4 regions of the Enterobacter sp. SA187 genome follow, and region 1 is predicted to be linked to each of the others. Evidence: predicted binding sites of a transcription regulator. Region 1 holds the regulator's gene; each other region holds the start of a gene.
The links. The regulator CRP, encoded in region 1, controls carbon source genes, mostly activating them, when cyclic AMP is high. The targets are predictions, from matches to a motif close to ATGTGANNNNNNTCACAT.

Region 1 (4,535 bases):
TGGGTGCGCAGTACTCTGGCGATACGGCTGAAGTGCCAGGCGCAGAACTGGCCGACCGGGTTATCCGGATGCTGACGGGCGATTTTTTCCAGCGCGCCGACCTGCTTATCCATATTAAAGCGCACAGGAAAACGGTGATAGAGAATGTCGTCCGCCAGCACCCGCAGCCGGGCGGCGACCACCTGCGCGTTCCAGCGGATCACCGCTTCGGCGTGACTCTGCTCCACCAGTTTTTGCACTTCCTGGGGCTGATGCAGGCTGACGGAAATATGCTCCTGCAGGTCCAGCGCCACCTGAAACGCCCGCAGCAGGCGCTTGTAATCGTTATGCTGATTAGCGGCGAGCATGTGCATTTGCTGGTAACACTGGCTGATCAGATCCACGGCTTTCTGCTGACGCGCCAGCAGCGGCGGCAGGGCTTTTTCCGGATCCGCATGCTGGGTCAGCAGACTGTATTTAGCTTCGCAGTACTCCGCCAGCTGGCGGTAGAGCAGGCTTAAGGATTCGCGCAGCGGCTGTTCGCGCCACATCCAGAACCACAGCCAGTTAAACAGCCCGTACCACAGCGTGCCGGAGGCATAAATCAGCAGCGGCTCCCATACCGGCATATTTCCGGCAAGGCTTAAGGTAAAGATGGCGGCGATAAGCGACGCCGGCAGCAGGCGCGCGTGCAGGGCGCTGATCTCTGCCGTGACGCCAAGCAGCAGCGCCAGCCCGCCGAGGATCAGCGGCAGGGCGATGTTCTCCGCCAGCAATAGCTGCACCGCCAGGCTACAGCCCGCAAACAGCGAGCCGCCCACGATCAGGCGTTTGAAAAAGCGTTTATGGGGGGTATCGAGCCCGGCAATGTTGCAGCAGGCAGGAACGAGAGAGAACAGCAGCCCCTGTTGCAGGTGCCCGAAGGCGAGGCCGATGGCCACAGGGAGACACAACACCAGCGTTTGTCGCAGGGCGTAGTTAATTTCCGGGTGATAGATCAGCCTGCGCCACATGAGAATGCAAACAAAAACGGCGTCTCGCAGATGCAATACGCCGTTTGAGGGGCTTAGCGGGTTCCGTAAACCACGATGGTTTTACCGTGCGCAGAGATCAGGTTTTGATCTTCCAGCATCTTCAGAATGCGACCGACGGTTTCACGGGAGCAGCCAACGATCTGACCGATCTCCTGACGGGTAATTTTAATTTGCATACCGTCCGGGTGGGTCATGGCGTCCGGCTGTTTGGCCAGGTTCAGCAGCGTCTGCGCGATGCGGCCAGTCACGTCGAGGAAGGCGAGGTTACCCACTTTCTCGGACGTCACCTGCAGGCGGCGCGCCATCTGGGAAGACAGGCGCATCAGAATATCCGGGTTCACCTGGATAAGCTGACGGAATTTTTTGTACGAGATTTCTGCCACTTCACAAGCGGTTTTAGCACGTACCCAGGCACTGCGCTCCTGACCTTCTTCAAACAGGCCCAGTTCACCGATAAAATCTCCCTGGTTGAGGTAAGAGAGGATCATCTCTTTACCTTCTTCATCCTTGATGAGCACTGCCACTGAGCCTTTAACGATGTAATACAACGTTTCCGCTTTTTCACCCTGGTGAATCAGCGTGCTCTTCGACGGGTACTTATGAATATGGCAATGAGACAAGAACCATTCGAGAGTCGGGTCTGTTTGCGGTTTGCCAAGCACCATGCGCGGTTATCCTCTGTTATAAGCTGGCTCCAGAGCCAGGATGAACACTCTGCCTCTGGGGTTGCAATCATATGCTTCCCTGTTCCCGGGAAGTGGCCGTTCGAAAATCCAGCCTTTAATGTTTGATGTCGTCTGCATACATGTGCAACGTCAATGTATCACTGTAGCAGCCAGAATGTTTTAGCATAGCTTTTGCTGTGTGTCTCCTGGTGTCTCGCTTCAGCATGATGCAGGTCGCCTTCCGTTGCGAGAATTGTTATGTGCGCGTAATCTGAAGGGAAATTTACCGCGCCGGAGCGAATAAAATGCAAGCAAGAGTCAAATGGGTAGAAGGTTTAACGTTCCTGGGCGAGTCTGCTTCAGGCCACCAGATCCTGATGGACGGCAACTCAGGCGATAAAGCGCCAAGCCCGATGGAGATGGTGTTGATGGCCGCCGGGGGATGCAGCGCCATTGACGTGGTATCCATTCTGCAAAAAGGGCGTCACGATGTGACGGATTGCGAAGTCAAACTGACCTCCGAGCGCCGTGAAGAGGCGCCGCGTCTGTTCACGCACATCAATCTGCACTTTATCGTCACCGGCAAAGCGCTGAAAGAAGCGGCGGTAGCCCGCGCGGTGGATCTGTCGGCAGAGAAGTATTGTTCGGTGGCGCTGATGCTGGAAAAAGCCGCCACTATCACCCATTCGTTTGAGGTGATTGAGGGGTGATTTTTGGTGCACGTCAGGTGGCGCTGCGCTAACCCTGCCGGATGGCGCTACGCTTATCCGGCCTACAAAAGCTTAATCTGTAGGCCGGATAAGGCGTTCACGCCGCCATCCGGCACAAAAAATCACTCGATTTTCTTGCCTTCCATCAGCCGCTGCACCAGCGGCAGCATGATCAGCTCCATCGCCAGCCCCATTTTTCCGCCCGGCACCACTAATGTATTGATGTGGGAAATGAATGAGCCCTGCAACATCGCCAGCAGCCAGGGAAAATCGATGCCTTCCAGATTACGGAAATGGATCACCACAAAGCTTTCGTCCAGCGACGGGATCGCTTTCGCGGCGAAGGGGTTGGAAGTATCCACGGTCGGCACGCGCTGGAAGTTAATGTGCGTGCGGGAAAACTGCGGCGTAATAAAGTTGATGTAGTCTTCCATCGACCGCACCACCGAATCCATCACCGTTTCCCGTGAATGCCCGCGCTCGCTGGTATCGCGCACCAGCTTCTGGATCCACTCCAGGTTAATGATCGGCACCACGCCGACCAGCAGATCCACATGGCGCGACACGTCCTGCTGTGGCGTCACCACGCCGCCGTGCAGCCCTTCATAAAACAGCACGTCGGTAGGTTCAGGCAACGGTTGCCACGGTGTGAAGGTGCCCGGCACCTGATTCCACGGCACTGCCTCATCGTAGGTATGGAGATATTTACGTGACTGGCCGGTGCCGGTCAGCCCGTACTCGATAAACGTCTGCTCCAGCAGCCCGAAGTCATTTGCTTCCGGGCCGAAATAGCTGATATGCCGTCCGGCATCGCGCGCTTTACGGATCGCCATGTCCATTTCCGGGCGCGTGTAACGGTGAAAGCTGTCGCCTTCCACTTCTGCGGCGCGCAGATCCAGTTGCGCGAAAATCTTACGAAACGCGAGGCTGGTGGTGGTGGTTCCGGCTCCGCTGGAACCCGTTACGGCAATCACCGGATGTTTGGCAGACATAGCAACGCTCCCTAAAACTGGTTTTATTCGCGAAACTGCTTCTTCGGCATGATGTTCACCGTTTCATGCAGTTCAGACCACACCAGCACCGCTTCTCCGGTTTGCAGCTGGCGCTTAACGTCGGCGACCTTTTGTTCAAGTGAACGCTCATGTTCACCATAATCGGTGCCTTCACGCAAGACAAAGCTCTCGATCAGGCTGTCGAGCGTCTCTGTTGCCAGATCCTGCCAGGGGATAATCATTTACGCCTCCAGATATGTTGTCAGCCAGTCGGGAATGCGCTTTTCCAGCCACATTTCCGGGCGGCGCAGCGTCCCGCCCACAAAGCCCACGTGCCCGCCGTGTTCCGTCAACTGATACTCCACGTTGGGCGGTAAATAACCCGCCGCCGGAATAACATTATGATCCATAAACGGATCGTCTTTGGCATGAATGATAAGCGTCGGCTTGCGAATCTTCGGCAACACCGGCATGGCGCTGCACTGACGATAATAGTCGATGGCGTCGGTAAAGCCGTGGATACGGGCGGTGATCAGATCGTCAAAATCCCGGATGCGGCGCATACGACGCAGGCGGGTAAGATCAACCGGCAGTGAATCCGGATACGCCTTCAGCTTGCGCATCGCGTTGCCCTTTAACAGGTTCAGCAAATAGTGCTGATAAAAGCGCGAAAAGCCTTTATCCATATGATAGCTACAGGCTTCCAGCACCAGCGGAGCCGATACGATCACCGCAGCATTGAGCGGCAGATCGGGTTCATTTTTGCCCAGCAGACAGCCGAGCATATTACCGCCGAGGGAAAAACCCACCGCTGCCGTGGGCGCTGCGCCAAACTCACGCTGTAACCAGTGTAAAAACCAGGTGCCGTCTTCCGTTTCCCCGGAGTGGTAAATGCGCTTCAGACGATTGGGTTCGCCACTACAGCCGCGAAAGTGCATCACCACGCCGAGCCAGCCGCGCGCGCGGGCGGCGTTGATCAAACCGTGGGCGTACGGGCTGTGCAGGCTGCCTTCCAGACCGTGAAACACCACCAGCCTGGGCTTATGTTTGGCCACATGCGGATCTTCGCTCCAGGCGAGATCGACAAAATCGCCATCCGGCAGCTCAAGGCGCTGCCACTGGGGCGTGAACTGGAGCCGACGGCGAATGAGGCGC
Region 2 (4,535 bases), 1.5 Mb from region 1:
GCTGAATATCCATCCGGGCGTGAACTGCGGCTACTGCATCGATCCGGCAGATGCTTTCCTGTTCGCGCAGATCAACAACGGTAACGCGCTGGCGTTGCCGTTCGCTAAAGGTTTTGGCTGGGGCGCAGAGCTGAACGTGCGCTTTATCTTCGAAAAAGCCTTCACCGGCCGCAAAGGCGAAGGGTATCCGCCGGAGCGTAAAGAGCCGCAGGTGCGTAACGCCGGGATCCTTAATCAGGTGAAAGCGGCAGTGGTGAAAGACAACTATCTGGACACCCTGCGCGCCATCGATCCGGAGCTGGTGAAAACTGCCGTTTCCGGTCAGCGTTTCCAGGAGTGTTTCTTCGAAAACTGCCAGGATAAAGAGATCGAAGCCTTCGTACGTGAAATGCTCGCATAACATCCCGAAAGGCCAGCGTTCGCTGGCCTTTTTTTATCCCTTTTTATTCGACACCGCACTGCCGGCATCTTTCGTCAGCCGCAGCGTATCCGCCATGCCCACCAGACAAATCAGCGCGATCGCCACGAATGCCAGGCGAAAACTGATCCCCGGCACCTCTCCCAGCGAGAGCCAGTCGCCAACCCGTTCGCCGATACGAATACCAATCGCCCCCAGCGTAATGCCCAGCCCCACCGCCAGCTGTGTCGCGGTGCTGAACAGCGTATTGGCGTAACTCATCTGCGCTGAAGGTACATCCGCAAAGGCCAGGGTACTGACGCCGGTAAACTGTACCGAGCGAAAGACGCCGCCGAGATAAAGCACCAGCAGGATCACCCACACCGGCGTCGTGGGCGTCAGGAAGGCGCAGGCCAGCAGCGCCAGCACATTGAGCGCGCCGTTGATCAGCAGCAGTTTTTTGAATCCCAGCCAGCGAATAAGCGGGGTGGTGACGGGTTTTATCGTCAGATTGCCGACAAACACCGCCAGCACCAGCAGCCCGGCATGAAAGGCATCCATACCAAAGCCCACCTGAAACATCAGCGGTAACAGAAAAGGCACGGCGCTGATGGAGGCGCGAAACAGCGAACCGCCGTACATGGTCACGCGGAAGGTCGGCACCTGCATGGCATCGAGACGTATCATCGGCCAGCGGGCGCGCTGAAAATGGCGCAGCGCATAAAACAGCGTGCCCGCGCCCAGCAGCAACATCGCCGCCGTCAGCCACCCCTGCGGCTGCTGCGCGCCCAGCAATTCCATGGCATACACCAGGCTGACCATCGCAATAGCCGTGGAGAGGAAACCGGGCATATCGAAAGGCCGCCGCTCCTCCTCGCGAATATCCGGAATGATGCGCAGCGCCAGCGCAATGGCGATCAGCCCCAGCGGTACGTTAATAAAGAAGATCCACCGCCAGCTGGCGAAACTGGTAATAAAGCCACCCAGCGGCGGGCCAATGATAGGCGCGACCAGGGCGGGCCAGGTAAGGGTGGCGATGGCGGTGATCAGCAGATGCTTGGGGGTGGTGCGCAATACTGCCAGCCGTCCGACCGGCACCATCAGCGCGCCGCCGATGCCCTGTAAAATACGCATGGCGACAAACCACTCCACGCTGACCGCGAGGCCACAGAACACCGAGGCGAGGGTGAAGATCGCCAGCGCCGAGGCGAAGACTTTACGCGCGCCGAAGCGGTCGGCGATCCAGCCGCTGGCCGGGATCAACACGGCCAGGGTGATCAGATAGGCGCTGATACCGATATTCAGATCGACGGCATCGACGCCGAAACTTTCCGCCATGTCCGGCAGGGCGGTAGCGATCACCGTACCGTCGAGAAACTCCATAAAAAACGCCCCGGCGACCAGCAGCGCGGCGGGAGAAACGCCGCGTCTGGCCTCCGGTTGGGTGCTGTCACTCATTTTTGGTCTGCCATTTTAAAAAAAATTTTAAATTTTTACAGAAATGAAATGTCCGTAACTTACGGATTTATCATGCATTTTTTAACAAAACTAAAATATCAATGCGTTTTTTAATGTGATGGGCTTCACAAACTGGTTGATTTTTGTGATGCAGGTCATATTATGTGCACACAGAAACATAACACCTGCATAACAAATTTCTCCGGAGCAAAAGATGAAACTGCGTAAGATCCTGAAAAGCATTTTTGAAACCTACTGCAAAACTTTCAAAGACGTCCCGCCTGGCGCGATGTTCTGATAAAAAAACCTGCTGCGGCAGGTTTTTTTATATCTGATGTACGCTGTGCAGGCCGGGCAAACTACCTTTTCGCAGCGCTTCCCGCTACTATGGCGTCCTTACTGAAAGGAGCCTTCCATGTCTGAATCCCTGAGTGCCGATCAAGAACTGGTATCTGACGTTGTCGCCTGCCAGCTGGTGATCAAACAAATCCTCGACATCATTGACGTTATCGCGCCGGTTGAAGTGCGTGAGAAAATGTCGCAGCAGCTGAAAACCATCGATTTCACCACCCATCCGGCTGCCGCCGATCCGGTGACCCGCCGCGCCATTCAGAAAGCCATTGCGCTGATTGAGCTGAAGTTCACGCCGCAGGGCGAGGCGCACTAGCTAAAGTAAACCTTCGTTTTGAATTATTCAAACGGATGTTTTCGAAGATCGGGCGCGGAAGCCGCGCTGAAAAAAGGCGGGGGCGACCCCGCCGGCAGGATCAGAACAGCGCCATCACCAGCGCATAGCTCGCCGCACAGGCACAGCTGACGCCAATCAGCCCCGGAATTATAAAGCTGTGGTTGATGATGAATTTCCCGATGCGGGTGGTGCCTGAACGGTCAAAGCCGATACAGGCCAGATCGCTCGGATAGGTCGGCAGTACAAAATAGCCGTATGACGCCGGGAAAAACGCCAGCAGCATTTTTGGCTCGACGCCCAGCATCAGCGCCATGGGCGCAACGGCAGTCAGTGCCGCCGCCTGGCTGTTGACCAGCTTGGACACCAGGAATAACACAATCGCGTAGGTCCAGGGATGATTCTGCACCACGCCCTCCAGCGCCACTTTTAACTCCTCCAGATGCGCCTGAAAGAAGGTGTCACTCATCCACGCCACGCCAAACACCGAAAAAATCGCCACCATCCCGGCCTTGAACACCGCGCCGCTGGAAATGGTCGACGCATTCACCTTACAGACGATCAGCATCACCGCCCCGGCAATCAGCATCATCATCTGGATCACCAGGTTCATCGACAGCGGCGTCATTTTGCCCTTCACCTCAAATGAGGGTCGCAGTTCCGGCAACGCGCCCAGTAATACCACCACAAGAATACCGGCGAAGAAGATCCAGGTTGACCAGTACGCCTGCTTCGGGAAGCGCTGATTCATTAAGGTGTCGCTGCTGCCGTAGATAAATTCCCGCTGTTTCGGATCGGTTAATTTCTGCTGGAACTCCGCGTCATCCGCCAGATCCTTACCGCGGCGCAGGCTCCACAGCGCGGCGACGGCCACGCCAAACAGCGAGGCCGGCACGGAGACGGCGAGGATCTCCAGGATGCTCCAGGCCTGCCCGATGCCGTGCTGCGCCGCCAGAATAGAGACCAGCGACACCACCGCCACCGAAACGGGCGAGGCGGTAATGGCCATTTGTGAAGCCACCGACGCCACCGCCATCGGTCGCTCCGGGCGGATACCTTTTTTCAGCGCGATATCGGCGATAATGGGAAACATGGTGTAGACCACATGTCCGGTGCCGCACAAAAACGTCAGCGTCCAGGTGGTGAAGGGCGCGAGCAATGTAATGTGCTGCGGGTGACGTCGCAGCAGTCGCTCTGCAAACTGCATCATTACGTTCAGCCCGCCGGCGGTTTGCAGCGTGGCGGCGCAGCCGATCACCGCCAGGATAGTCAGCATCACGTCAACCGGCGGTTTACCCGGTTGCAGGCCAAACACAAAGGTCAGTATGAACAGGCCGATACCGCTGATCAGGCCGAGGCCCATGCCGCCGAAGCGGGTACCCACCAGCAGACAGAGGATAATGACAATAAATTCAAGAGTGATCATGAAGCACCTGTGTAATTAAACATTGATGCTCTAAATCATTACATTTTGTAAGGTTGATCTTTGCGAGCCAGATCGACTTTGTTAAAACGCGGGTAATCAAGGGCTTATATACAATTTTGCAACATTGAGCTGCAAAAAATAACAACCCCGACGCGGGCCGGGGCTGGGTCTCAGTGGCGGATTAATGCTGCCGGAAATTAACGATATTAAGTAAATGCTGATCGGTTTGCGGTAAACCCATACCCGACAGCTGCGCGTTATGCACTTCCTCCATAATGGTCTGCAACAACAGGCCGTCCTGCTGCTGCTCTTTGTCCAGCTGCCGCAAAAATTCGAGCGTACAGGCATCGTTCATGGCCGCCGCTTCCGCCGTTAAGTGGGCGAGGGTGGCGCAGCGCTGCGAATACTCCTCAAGCATTTTTTTGAACAGATCTTCAAGGGTGGAATAGTCGTCATGGTAGGGTTCGGCGGCTTTTACGATGGGATTCGCCCCTTCGCGTTTCATGTATTCAAACACGCGCATCATTTGCGTGATATTGCCCTGCGCCTGGGTACGCAGGAAAGTGGCG
Region 3 (4,535 bases), 1.4 Mb from region 1:
TCAAGCGACAGAGAGGTGACCTCTGTTAGCCCGGCAAATAACACGCTCAGCATCGGTTTGGTCAGCCCTTTACCGCGCCAGCCAGGCTGGATCGCAAAGGCCGCCAGCCGCGCGCGGTTGCCCCGCCGCGTAATAAGCGCGATCGCCACAGGCTCGTTATCCGCAAACCAGACGCAGGAATCTGCAAAGCTCAGCCCCTCGGCAATAAAGCGGGCGGCAAAGTGCTCTGGCGTTAGCGTAAAAGGAACAAAATAATCCTGAAAACAGCGCCCGAGAATATCCGTCAGCTCAGTGATGCTGAGCGCGTAAGCGGGTACGGCGGTAAAAGGCATCGCATCTCTCCATGAACAAATGAGTCACTTATTCTACAGGGTAACGCCGACGGTTACTGTTGGGTTGACGGCAAAAGGCAGCTACACTCAGTTTGCAGATAACATTGCGCATGTTGCGCGCTTTTGCCAGAGGATATGACAATGCACCACACGATGAAAAACGATCCTGAAGATACGTCAAAAGAAGAAACCCAGGGTTCCGGCCTGTTGCAGCAAAAAATGCTCGCCTCCCGCTCGATCATTATTTCCGGTGAGATCAACCAGACGCTGGCCGAAAAAGTAGTGACGCAGCTGATCCTGTTGCAAAGCATCAACAATGATCCGATTAAGCTTTATATCAACAGCCAGGGCGGTCATGTTGAAGCGGGCGATACCATCCACGACTTTATCAAATTCATTCGTCCGGAAGTGCATGTCATTGGTACCGGCTGGGTCGCCAGCGCCGGGATCACCATTTACCTGGCAGCGAAAAAAGAGCACCGCTATTCTCTGCCAAATACCCGTTTTATGATCCATCAGCCGTTAGGCGGCGTGCGTGGTCAGGCAACGGATATTGAAATTGAAGCGCGTGAAATTATTCGCATGCAGGAAAGGGTTAACAAGCTGATTGCCGACGCGACCGGGCAGCCGCTGGAAAAAGTGAAAAAAGATTCAGACCGTAACTACTGGATGTCACCGGAGCAGGCGCTGGATTACGGCGTCGTCGGTAAATTAATTCAGCACTATGACGATTTAAACCTCGACTAAGCCTGTATTGCGCGCATAAAAAAAGCTCCCTCGGGAGCTTTTTTGTCTGGCGGCGCCAGGACAGGCTCGCTGACTTATTTTGTCAGTTCAGCGGTCATGTGCACGTTATTACTGACGTTAGCTTCAGTAATTTTATAGGATGCGCCAGCTTTCTCTGCTTTTGCGGCAATCTGCGCTTCAGCGGCGTCCAGCGTGGAGGCAGAAGCGGTAACGGATTGTGCGAAAGCGCCGAAAGACATCAGGGACAGAGCGGCTACAGCGGCCAGGGTTTTAACGTTTTTCATGATAATTCCTTAAACAGTATATTCGGTAAGAGCGTTAACTTTTTGTTCAGGGATCGCCAGTTACTGGAGATCGCCTGCGGTCAGGTTTTCAGGATCGAAAGCGTGACTGTATTCCAGGTGGTTCCGATGCGCGGTGTTATCGATATTCGAACCGGCTTCAGGACGCGGTGTAGAGTTATTGGCTGCCATTGCGCCAAAGGAGACGGTGGCGGCCAGGATAAAAGCAGTAACTACGCTGATGTTTTTCATTTTTTGTACCTTCTTTCATCAAGGGTCGTTATCGGCGACTTATTTATAAATTACCGCAGTACCGTGCAGCGTATTCGGGCCGGTAATAGAAGTGATGCGGTAAGACTTCGCGCCCATTTCATCGGCTTTCTGTGCCAGTTCTGCTTCCAGTGATGCGATGTTAGTGCCCGCGTTAGCTGAGATATGCCCCACTTTCTGCTGACCGGCGGGAGTCGCATCAACCTGCACCGCAGCGACGCTTGCGAAAGAGAGTGAACTCAGGATGGCGACGGCGAACAGAGCTTTAACGTTTTTCATAATCAGTACCTTCAGTATTCGGTGTAATGAGTGTCGTAAGTAATTACTTAACGATCGATAGACAAATGATAGATGTGATCTGCATCACACGTCAACCTTATTTTTTAATGACCGTTAATATAATTATTAAACCCATATAAATCATTTAGATACATGGAAAAATTTTTTGTATAAAACCTGCTGGTCATCGCTGCCGACTTGTTTTTATAATGATTACTATATAAATCACTGAAAGCAGGGGGCCGAATGACCATGCAGATGACAAGTTGTACGAAGAAAGGCAGGGGACGACCCAAAGTGTTTGACCGTGAGGCCACGCTGGATCGGGCGATGGAATTATTCTGGCAGCACGGCTACGAAGCGACCTCGCTTGCCGATCTGGTAGAGGCGACAGGCGCGAAGGCGCCGACGTTATATGCAGAATTTACTAATAAAGAGGGACTGTTCCGGGCGGTACTGGACCGCTATGTCAGTACCTTTGCCGCCAGGCACAAAGCGCAGTTGTTCTGCGATGAGAAACCCGTGGAGCAGGCCGTGCGTGACTATCTCACCGCGCTGGCCCGTTGCTTTACCAGCACAGATACCCCGGCAGGTTGTTTTCTGATCAATACTTCCGCCACGGTATCGGCATCTTCAGAGCAAATCGCCTGTGCTGTGCGTACCCGTCATGCGCAGGAAGAAAAGATGCTGCTGGCGTTTTTAACGCAACGGCAGGAAAAGGGTGAACTGCCCGCCCACACCGATTTGTCAGCATTGACCGCTTTTATAAGCTGCCTGATCCAGGGGATGTCGGTCAGCGCCCGTGAAGGGGCGTCGCCTGAAGATCTGATGCAAATTATCGATACGACGCTGGCGTTGTGGCCGACGTTAGTTTCGTCTTAAGTCATTAAAATGATTGGTTTTACTGATAAATGGCGATATGGCCGGAAATGTGACCGGATACGATAATAAAAAATTTTCAGATAATTCTGCTAAAAAAGCACAATTTTAAGGCGGTCTGGTATAAACCATCTATAATCTCTATTCATACCTTTGAGGGTGAAAATGTGAACAATGGTTTTTACCGGATCCGGTACAAAGGTATCGTGCAGCTCGCATTCTATACGAATGAAGAAGTAGAAAACCTTGACACCGGTACGCAGACAATGGGTTTCTGGCGCTTTGTTGAGGGCTTTGAAATCGACAACAATGACGAGATTGGTGTACTGGGTGGGCCTTATGACGCCTTTGGAAACTCGCTGACGAGCATTGTATTAAGCAATGAACCTGTTTATACGGGTGGCATTTTCGGCAGCGGCGAACAAACGGAACAAATATAATCTCAGATAGGCCGATCGGACGATCGGCCTTTCTTTTTACTGCTTAAAAGCAGCAGATGAAATTACGCCTGCTGTTCAGCAAGGATCGTCAGTTTCTCATCTGTGGCTTTTTCTTCTTCCAGGGTTTCACCCAGTAAACGGGCAGCTTCTTTATAACCCAGTTTCACCGCCAGTGCGCGAAGCGTACCGTAAGTGGCGATCTCATAGTGCTCGACCTTTTGCGCAGCGCCAATCAAACCAGCGTCACGTACCGGGCCCGCTTCCACAGAATCGATGATTTCCTGGGCTTCCTCGACCAGACCTTCTAACGCATGGCATTTCATTCGCTTAATGCGTACACCCTCAGTTGCTTCCACCAGTTGATCAAGACGCTCAATCTGACCTTGCGTCTCTTCAAGGTGTTGTTTAAACGCGGCGACCAGTTTCTCATCGGTGGCTGCGCGAGCCATTTTCGGCAGGGCACGCGTAATTTGCTTCTCAGCGCTGTAAACGTCTGATAAATCGTGAATGAATAAATCTTCTAAAGTCTTAATGGTCATTTTGTATTCCTTAAATAATCATTGGAGAAACAATCCGCAAATTATGCGGGATTACGCGATGGTCAGATTTCAGTTTAGACGATCCTCAAAATTTGCAATGAAAATAAAAATTTAGATTATGGGATGATTCCTGGTGAAAATCAGGCGGGGGATAATTACGTCACCTGTATAAACTATGTGAAAGTAATACTTCTTTATTAATTGCCGGGCCGGGAAATACCAGAACAGCGGCATGATAAGTTGGCAAGTAAGAATTTTCCTTTAATCCAGTACGGAAAACGATACACTTCAACATACGTTGTAATGAAGTCGTTGAGGAAAGAACGATGCTTTCGAATATCCACACCCGTACCGGGCAGCCGTCGCTGTTCCGGGCAGGTGTCCAGGCCTGTTTCCCTACGCTCCCCGGTTACTGGAGTATCGGTATCGCGGCAGGCGCGATAGGGACGTTATCCGGCTTTTCTGTTGTGCAAATCACGCTGCTGGCAGGGTGTCTTTACGCGGGGTCCGCGCATTTCCTTTTTTACTCCTTATGGGCCGCCGGGGCAGAAACCGCCTCCATCGTGCTGAGCGTGCTGCTCGTCAACCTGCGTTATCTGTTGATGAGTTCCTCTGTCAGCCTCTTTTTCCAGCACAGCACCACGTATCAGAAAATTGTCAGCGGCCTGCTGTTGACCGATGAAACCTTTGGCGTGGCCGTACAGTATGGTAGTGAAGCAGGTGAAATTCCCTTTAAATGGATGCTTGGCCTGAACCTCACGGCCTGGA
Region 4 (4,535 bases), 1.2 Mb from region 1:
TCGGTATTCTTGCCGGTATCGGCATGCTCTATTTTCAGGATCTGATGCCAGGCCAGGCGGGGGCTGCCACCACGCTTTATACTAATACCACCCGCGTCGGCTGGATCATCGCCGGGTCGCTGGCGGGCGTGGTGGCGGAGTTCTGGAGCTATCACGCGGTATTCTGGTTTGCGCTGGTGATGATCGTCGTCACCATGGCATGCCTGGCGCGCATAAAAGATGTTTAAGGCGCGGTCAGCCTTTCCAGATCGATAAGGTAAACCATCGCCTGGGCGCGCGTGCTGCCGCACATCTCGCGGGAGGGTTGCAGTCCGGCGCAGACTTTCGGGCGCAGCGGCGAGCGGAACAGCTTACAGCGCTGCTGCTCGTCAAGCTGAACGCAGGGGGTATTGGCGGGTTTGCCGTCCGGCATACCGGGGATCGGGCTGCTGATGGATGGCGCGGTACAACAGGCTCCGCAATCGCTGCGACACTCCATAAACGGCTCTCTTTTGGCGGGGGTGATCGGGGTTGTCATCCCACGTTTGCGCACGCTATCACTTTTTGTGGTGAACATGCAAAACATGCTGATTCCCCTTGCCTGAAACGCCCCTCGCGAGTAATTTGTCGCGATATTTTTACCCTTTTCCCAAACAGGATTAATAATGCCAAGAGCGAATGAAATTAAAAAAGGTATGGTGCTGAATTACAACGGCAAACTGCTGATTGTGAAAAATATCGATATTCAGTCACCGAGCGCCCGTGGCGCAGCGACGCTGTATAAAATGCGTTTTTCTGACGTCCGTACCGGGATGAAAGTTGAAGAGCGTTTTAAAGGCGACGACATCGTGGATACCGTGACGCTGACCCGTCGTTTCGTTGACTTCTCTTATGTCGACGGCAACGAATACGTGTTTATGGATAAAGAAGATTACACGCCGTATATCTTCACCAAAGAGCAGATCGAAGACGAACTGCAATTTATTCCTGAAGGCGGTATGCCGGACATGCAGGTGTTAACCTGGGATGGTCAGCTGCTGGCGCTGGAGCTGCCGCAGACGGTGGATCTGGAAATTGTGGAAACGGCACCGGGCATTAAAGGCGCTTCAGCCAGCTCCCGTACCAAGCCTGCCACCCTGAGCACCGGTCTGGTGATCCAGGTACCGGAATACCTGACCACGGGCGAGAAGATCCGCATTCATATCGAAGAAAGCCGTTATATGGGCCGAGCGGATTAAGGCACATTTTCGCCCGGCGGCGCAAGCTTGCCGGGCCTACATGTAGGCCGGGTTAGCGCAGCGCCACCCGGCAATTGTTTTACCATTTTACCGTTCTAAAGCAGTTCCGGGAACAGCGTATGTTTCAGCGCCAGTTCCACGCCGCGTACTTCCGCCATCCCTTTCAGACGACCAATTGCCGAATAGCCAGGGTTGGTTTTCTTACGCAGATCGTCCAGCATCTGGTGCCCGTGATCGGGACGGAACGGGATCGGTCGTAAATCTCCGGCCTTCTTACGACGCAGTTCTTCAGTGAGGATCGCTTTCACCACCGCCACCATATCAACGTCGCCCTGTAAATGCGCGGCTTCGTGGAAGGTTTTCGGGTTCGCCTCGCGGCAGGTAGAACGCAGATGCGTAAAGTGAATGCGGTCGCCAAAGGTTTCCACCATCTTCACCAGATCGTTATCTGCCCGCACGCCGTAAGAGCCGGTGCACATGGTGAAGCCGTTATGGATGCTGTCGACGCACGTTTTCAGCCACTGCATATCTTCAATGGTGGAAACAATACGCGGCAGGCCAAGGATCGGGCGCGGCGGATCGTCCGGGTGAACGGCCAGACGCACGCCCACTTCTTCCGCAACCGGCACAATGGCTTTCAGGAACACGGCCATGTTTTCACGCAGCTGTTCTTTATTAATGCCATCGTATTCCGCCAGGCGCGCGCGGAACTGATCCAGCGTATAGCCCTCTTCCGCCCCCGGCAGACCGGCAATAATATTACGCGTCAGCTTTTCAATTTCCGCGTCGCTGGCGGCGTTAAAGAATTCCAGCGCCTGACGCTGCTCTTCTTCGGTGTAGTCTGCCTGCGCCCCTTCGCGTTTCAGGATATGCAGCTCGAAAGCGGCAAAAGCAATCTGATCAAAACGCAGGGCTTTGGAGCCGTCCGGCAGCGTATATTCCAGGTCGGTACGCGTCCAGTCGAGGATCGGCATAAAGTTGTAGCAGACGGTATCGATGCCGCAGGCCGCCAGATTACGGATACTCTGCTGATAATTGGCAATCCAGGTTTTGTATTCGCCGCTGTGGGTTTTGATGTCTTCGTGTACCGGAATACTTTCCACTACCGACCAGGTAAGGCCTTTTTCAGCCAGCTGCGCCTGGCGCTGTTTGATTTCTTCCACCGGCCATACCTGACCGTTAGGAATATGATGCAGTGCGGTGACCACGCCGGTTGCGCCCGCCTGACGGACGTCATCAAGAGATACCGGATCGTTCGGTCCATACCAACGCCAGGTTTGTTCCATCGCCTAACCCTCTAAAAGTTGTTATACCAATACAGTCAAAGCCAATGACGACTACCATACATGTTTATTTCCGGCGATCAAACCCCACCGTATCCCAGATTGATCCAGCTCACATTCCCCGTAAAATTAAGGCATACCAATTCAATTTGCTGTCATATAACTTTACACTGCATCTTGTTAATTATTAGTTAATCAGGTGTTTATTAATGAAGACAATCGCCTCGCAAACGCTGCCGGAAAACGTCCGCTTACCGCAGTATGATCGCTCCCTGCTGCGCTCGCGCATCGTGCATTTCGGCTTTGGCGCTTTTCATCGCGCGCATCAGGCGCTGTTAACGGACCGGGTGCTGAACGCCCGGGGCGGCGATTGGGGGATCTGCGAAATCAGCCTGTTCAGCGGCGACCGGTTAATGATGCAATTGCGTGAGCAGGAGCACCTGTTCACCGTGCTGGAAAAAGGCGCGACGGGCAACGAGGCGATTATCGTCGGCGCGGTTCACGAATGCCTGAACGCCAAACTGGACTCCCTGCCTGCCATCATCGAAAAATTCTGCGAGCCGCAGGTGGCGATTGTGTCGCTGACCATCACGGAAAAAGGTTACTGCATCGATCCGGCGACCGGCAAACTGGATCTTAATCAGCCGCGTATCGTGCACGATCTGCAAAACCCCACCGAGCCGCACTCTGCGCCGGGTATTCTGGTGGAAGCGCTTGCCCGCCGTCGCGATCGCGGCCTTGCGCCTTTTACCGTCCTCTCCTGCGACAATATTCCCGACAACGGCCATGTGGTGAAAAACGCCGTGCTCGGCATGGCGCAGCAGCGCTCCGCTGAGCTGGCACAGTGGATCAACGACAAAGTGAGCTTCCCCGGCACCATGGTCGATCGCATCGTACCGGCGGCAACGGATGAATCGCTGGCGGAGATTACCCGCACGTTGGGGGTGGAAGATCCCTGCGCCATCAGCTGTGAGCCTTTTATTCAATGGGTAGTCGAAGATAACTTTGTTGCCGGACGCCCGGCATGGGAAGTGGCTGGCGTGCAACTGGTGCAGGATGTGCTGCCGTGGGAGCAAATGAAGCTGCGTATGCTGAACGGCAGCCACTCTTTCCTTGCCTATCTGGGCTATCTGGCGGGTTTTGCCCATATCAGCGACTGCATGCAGGACGCGCATTTCCGCCGCGCCGCCCGCCGTCTTATGCTGGAAGAGCAGGCACCGACGCTGCGCATCACCGATGTGGATCTCACCGCTTACGCCGACAGCCTGATCGACCGTTTTGCCAACCCGGCGCTGCAACACCGGACCTGGCAGATCGCCATGGACGGCAGCCAGAAATTGCCGCAGCGTATGCTGGACGGGATCCGCGTGCATCTGCAACGCGGTACGCCCTGGCCGCTGCTGGCGCTGGGCGTCGCTGGCTGGATGCGCTATGTCAGCGGCGTTGACGATGCCGGGCAGGCGATTGATATTCGCGATCCGCTGGTGGAAAAATTCCGCGCCATCGTCGAAACCAGCGAGCCGGACGATCGCGTACCCGCCCTGCTGACGCTGACGGAAATCTTCGGCAGCGACCTGCCGGCCGATCCGGCGTTCGTCAATGCGATCCAGGCGGCCTGGCAACAGATTGCTGATAAAGGCGCGCATCAGGCGGTGATTGACACGCTCGCTCATTAACAATTCCTGCCATTAAAGCGGACAGAGAAGCCATCTGTCCGCCCTTTCACTTCTCTTTTCCTTCTTTTTTCGCCAGGATTAGCATTATTGTTACTTAATAACAGTTAACAGATCTAATCATGGAGCTTATATGACCAGGACCAACCTGATCACCGGTTTTCTGGGTAGCGGTAAAACCACCTCTATTTTGCATCTGCTGGCGCAGAAGGATCCCGCCGAAAAATGGGCCGTGCTGGTGAATGAATTTGGTGAAGTCGGCATTGACGGCGCATTACTGGCGGACAGCGGCGCGCTGTTAAAAGAGATCCCCGGCGGCTGTATGTGCTGCGTGAATGGTTTGCCAATGCAGGTGGGGCTGA

Region 2: the regulator CRP is predicted to act here: its motif matches at 1,969-1,986, upstream of azuC (stress response protein AzuC).
Region 3: the regulator CRP is predicted to act here: its motif matches at 1,982-1,999, upstream of bhsA (multiple stress resistance protein BhsA).
Region 4: the regulator CRP is predicted to act here: its motif matches at 2,601-2,618, upstream of uxuA (mannonate dehydratase).

The regions. Positions count from the first base shown of each region.
Region 1 is NZ_CP019113.1:754,809-759,343, reverse strand. It holds gene BMF08_RS03845 (YccS/YhfK family putative transporter) at 1-992, opposite strand, end outside; gene crp (cAMP-activated global transcriptional regulator CRP) at 1,046-1,678, opposite strand; gene BMF08_RS03835 (OsmC family protein) at 1,984-2,388, shown strand; gene BMF08_RS03830 (phosphoribulokinase) at 2,511-3,380, opposite strand; gene BMF08_RS03825 (YheU family protein) at 3,404-3,622, opposite strand; gene BMF08_RS03820 (hydrolase) at 3,623-4,535, opposite strand, start outside.
Region 2 is NZ_CP019113.1:3,726,393-3,730,927, reverse strand. It holds gene BMF08_RS17935 (RpiB/LacA/LacB family sugar-phosphate isomerase) at 1-400, shown strand, start outside; gene BMF08_RS17930 (MFS transporter) at 434-1,855, opposite strand; gene azuC (stress response protein AzuC) at 2,070-2,153, shown strand; gene BMF08_RS17920 (DUF2766 family protein) at 2,271-2,522, shown strand; gene BMF08_RS17915 (anaerobic C4-dicarboxylate transporter) at 2,623-3,966, opposite strand; gene BMF08_RS17910 (non-heme ferritin-like protein) at 4,148-4,535, opposite strand, start outside.
Region 3 is NZ_CP019113.1:2,123,173-2,127,707, forward strand. It holds gene BMF08_RS10065 (GNAT family N-acetyltransferase) at 1-332, opposite strand, end outside; gene BMF08_RS10070 (ATP-dependent Clp protease proteolytic subunit) at 474-1,079, shown strand; gene BMF08_RS10075 (YdgH/BhsA/McbA-like domain containing protein) at 1,154-1,363, opposite strand; gene BMF08_RS10080 (hypothetical protein) at 1,424-1,612, opposite strand; gene bhsA (multiple stress resistance protein BhsA) at 1,652-1,909, opposite strand; gene BMF08_RS10090 (TetR/AcrR family transcriptional regulator) at 2,156-2,791, shown strand; gene BMF08_RS10095 (hypothetical protein) at 2,956-3,228, shown strand; gene BMF08_RS10100 (YciE/YciF ferroxidase family protein) at 3,291-3,767, opposite strand; gene BMF08_RS10105 (AzlC family ABC transporter permease) at 4,094-4,535, shown strand, end outside.
Region 4 is NZ_CP019113.1:4,019,469-4,024,003, forward strand. It holds gene setB (sugar efflux transporter SetB) at 1-227, shown strand, start outside; gene BMF08_RS19375 (YkgJ family cysteine cluster protein) at 224-478, opposite strand; gene yeiP (elongation factor P-like protein YeiP) at 645-1,217, shown strand; gene uxuA (mannonate dehydratase) at 1,313-2,503, opposite strand; gene BMF08_RS19390 (mannitol dehydrogenase family protein) at 2,710-4,176, shown strand; gene BMF08_RS19395 (CobW family GTP-binding protein) at 4,307-4,535, shown strand, end outside.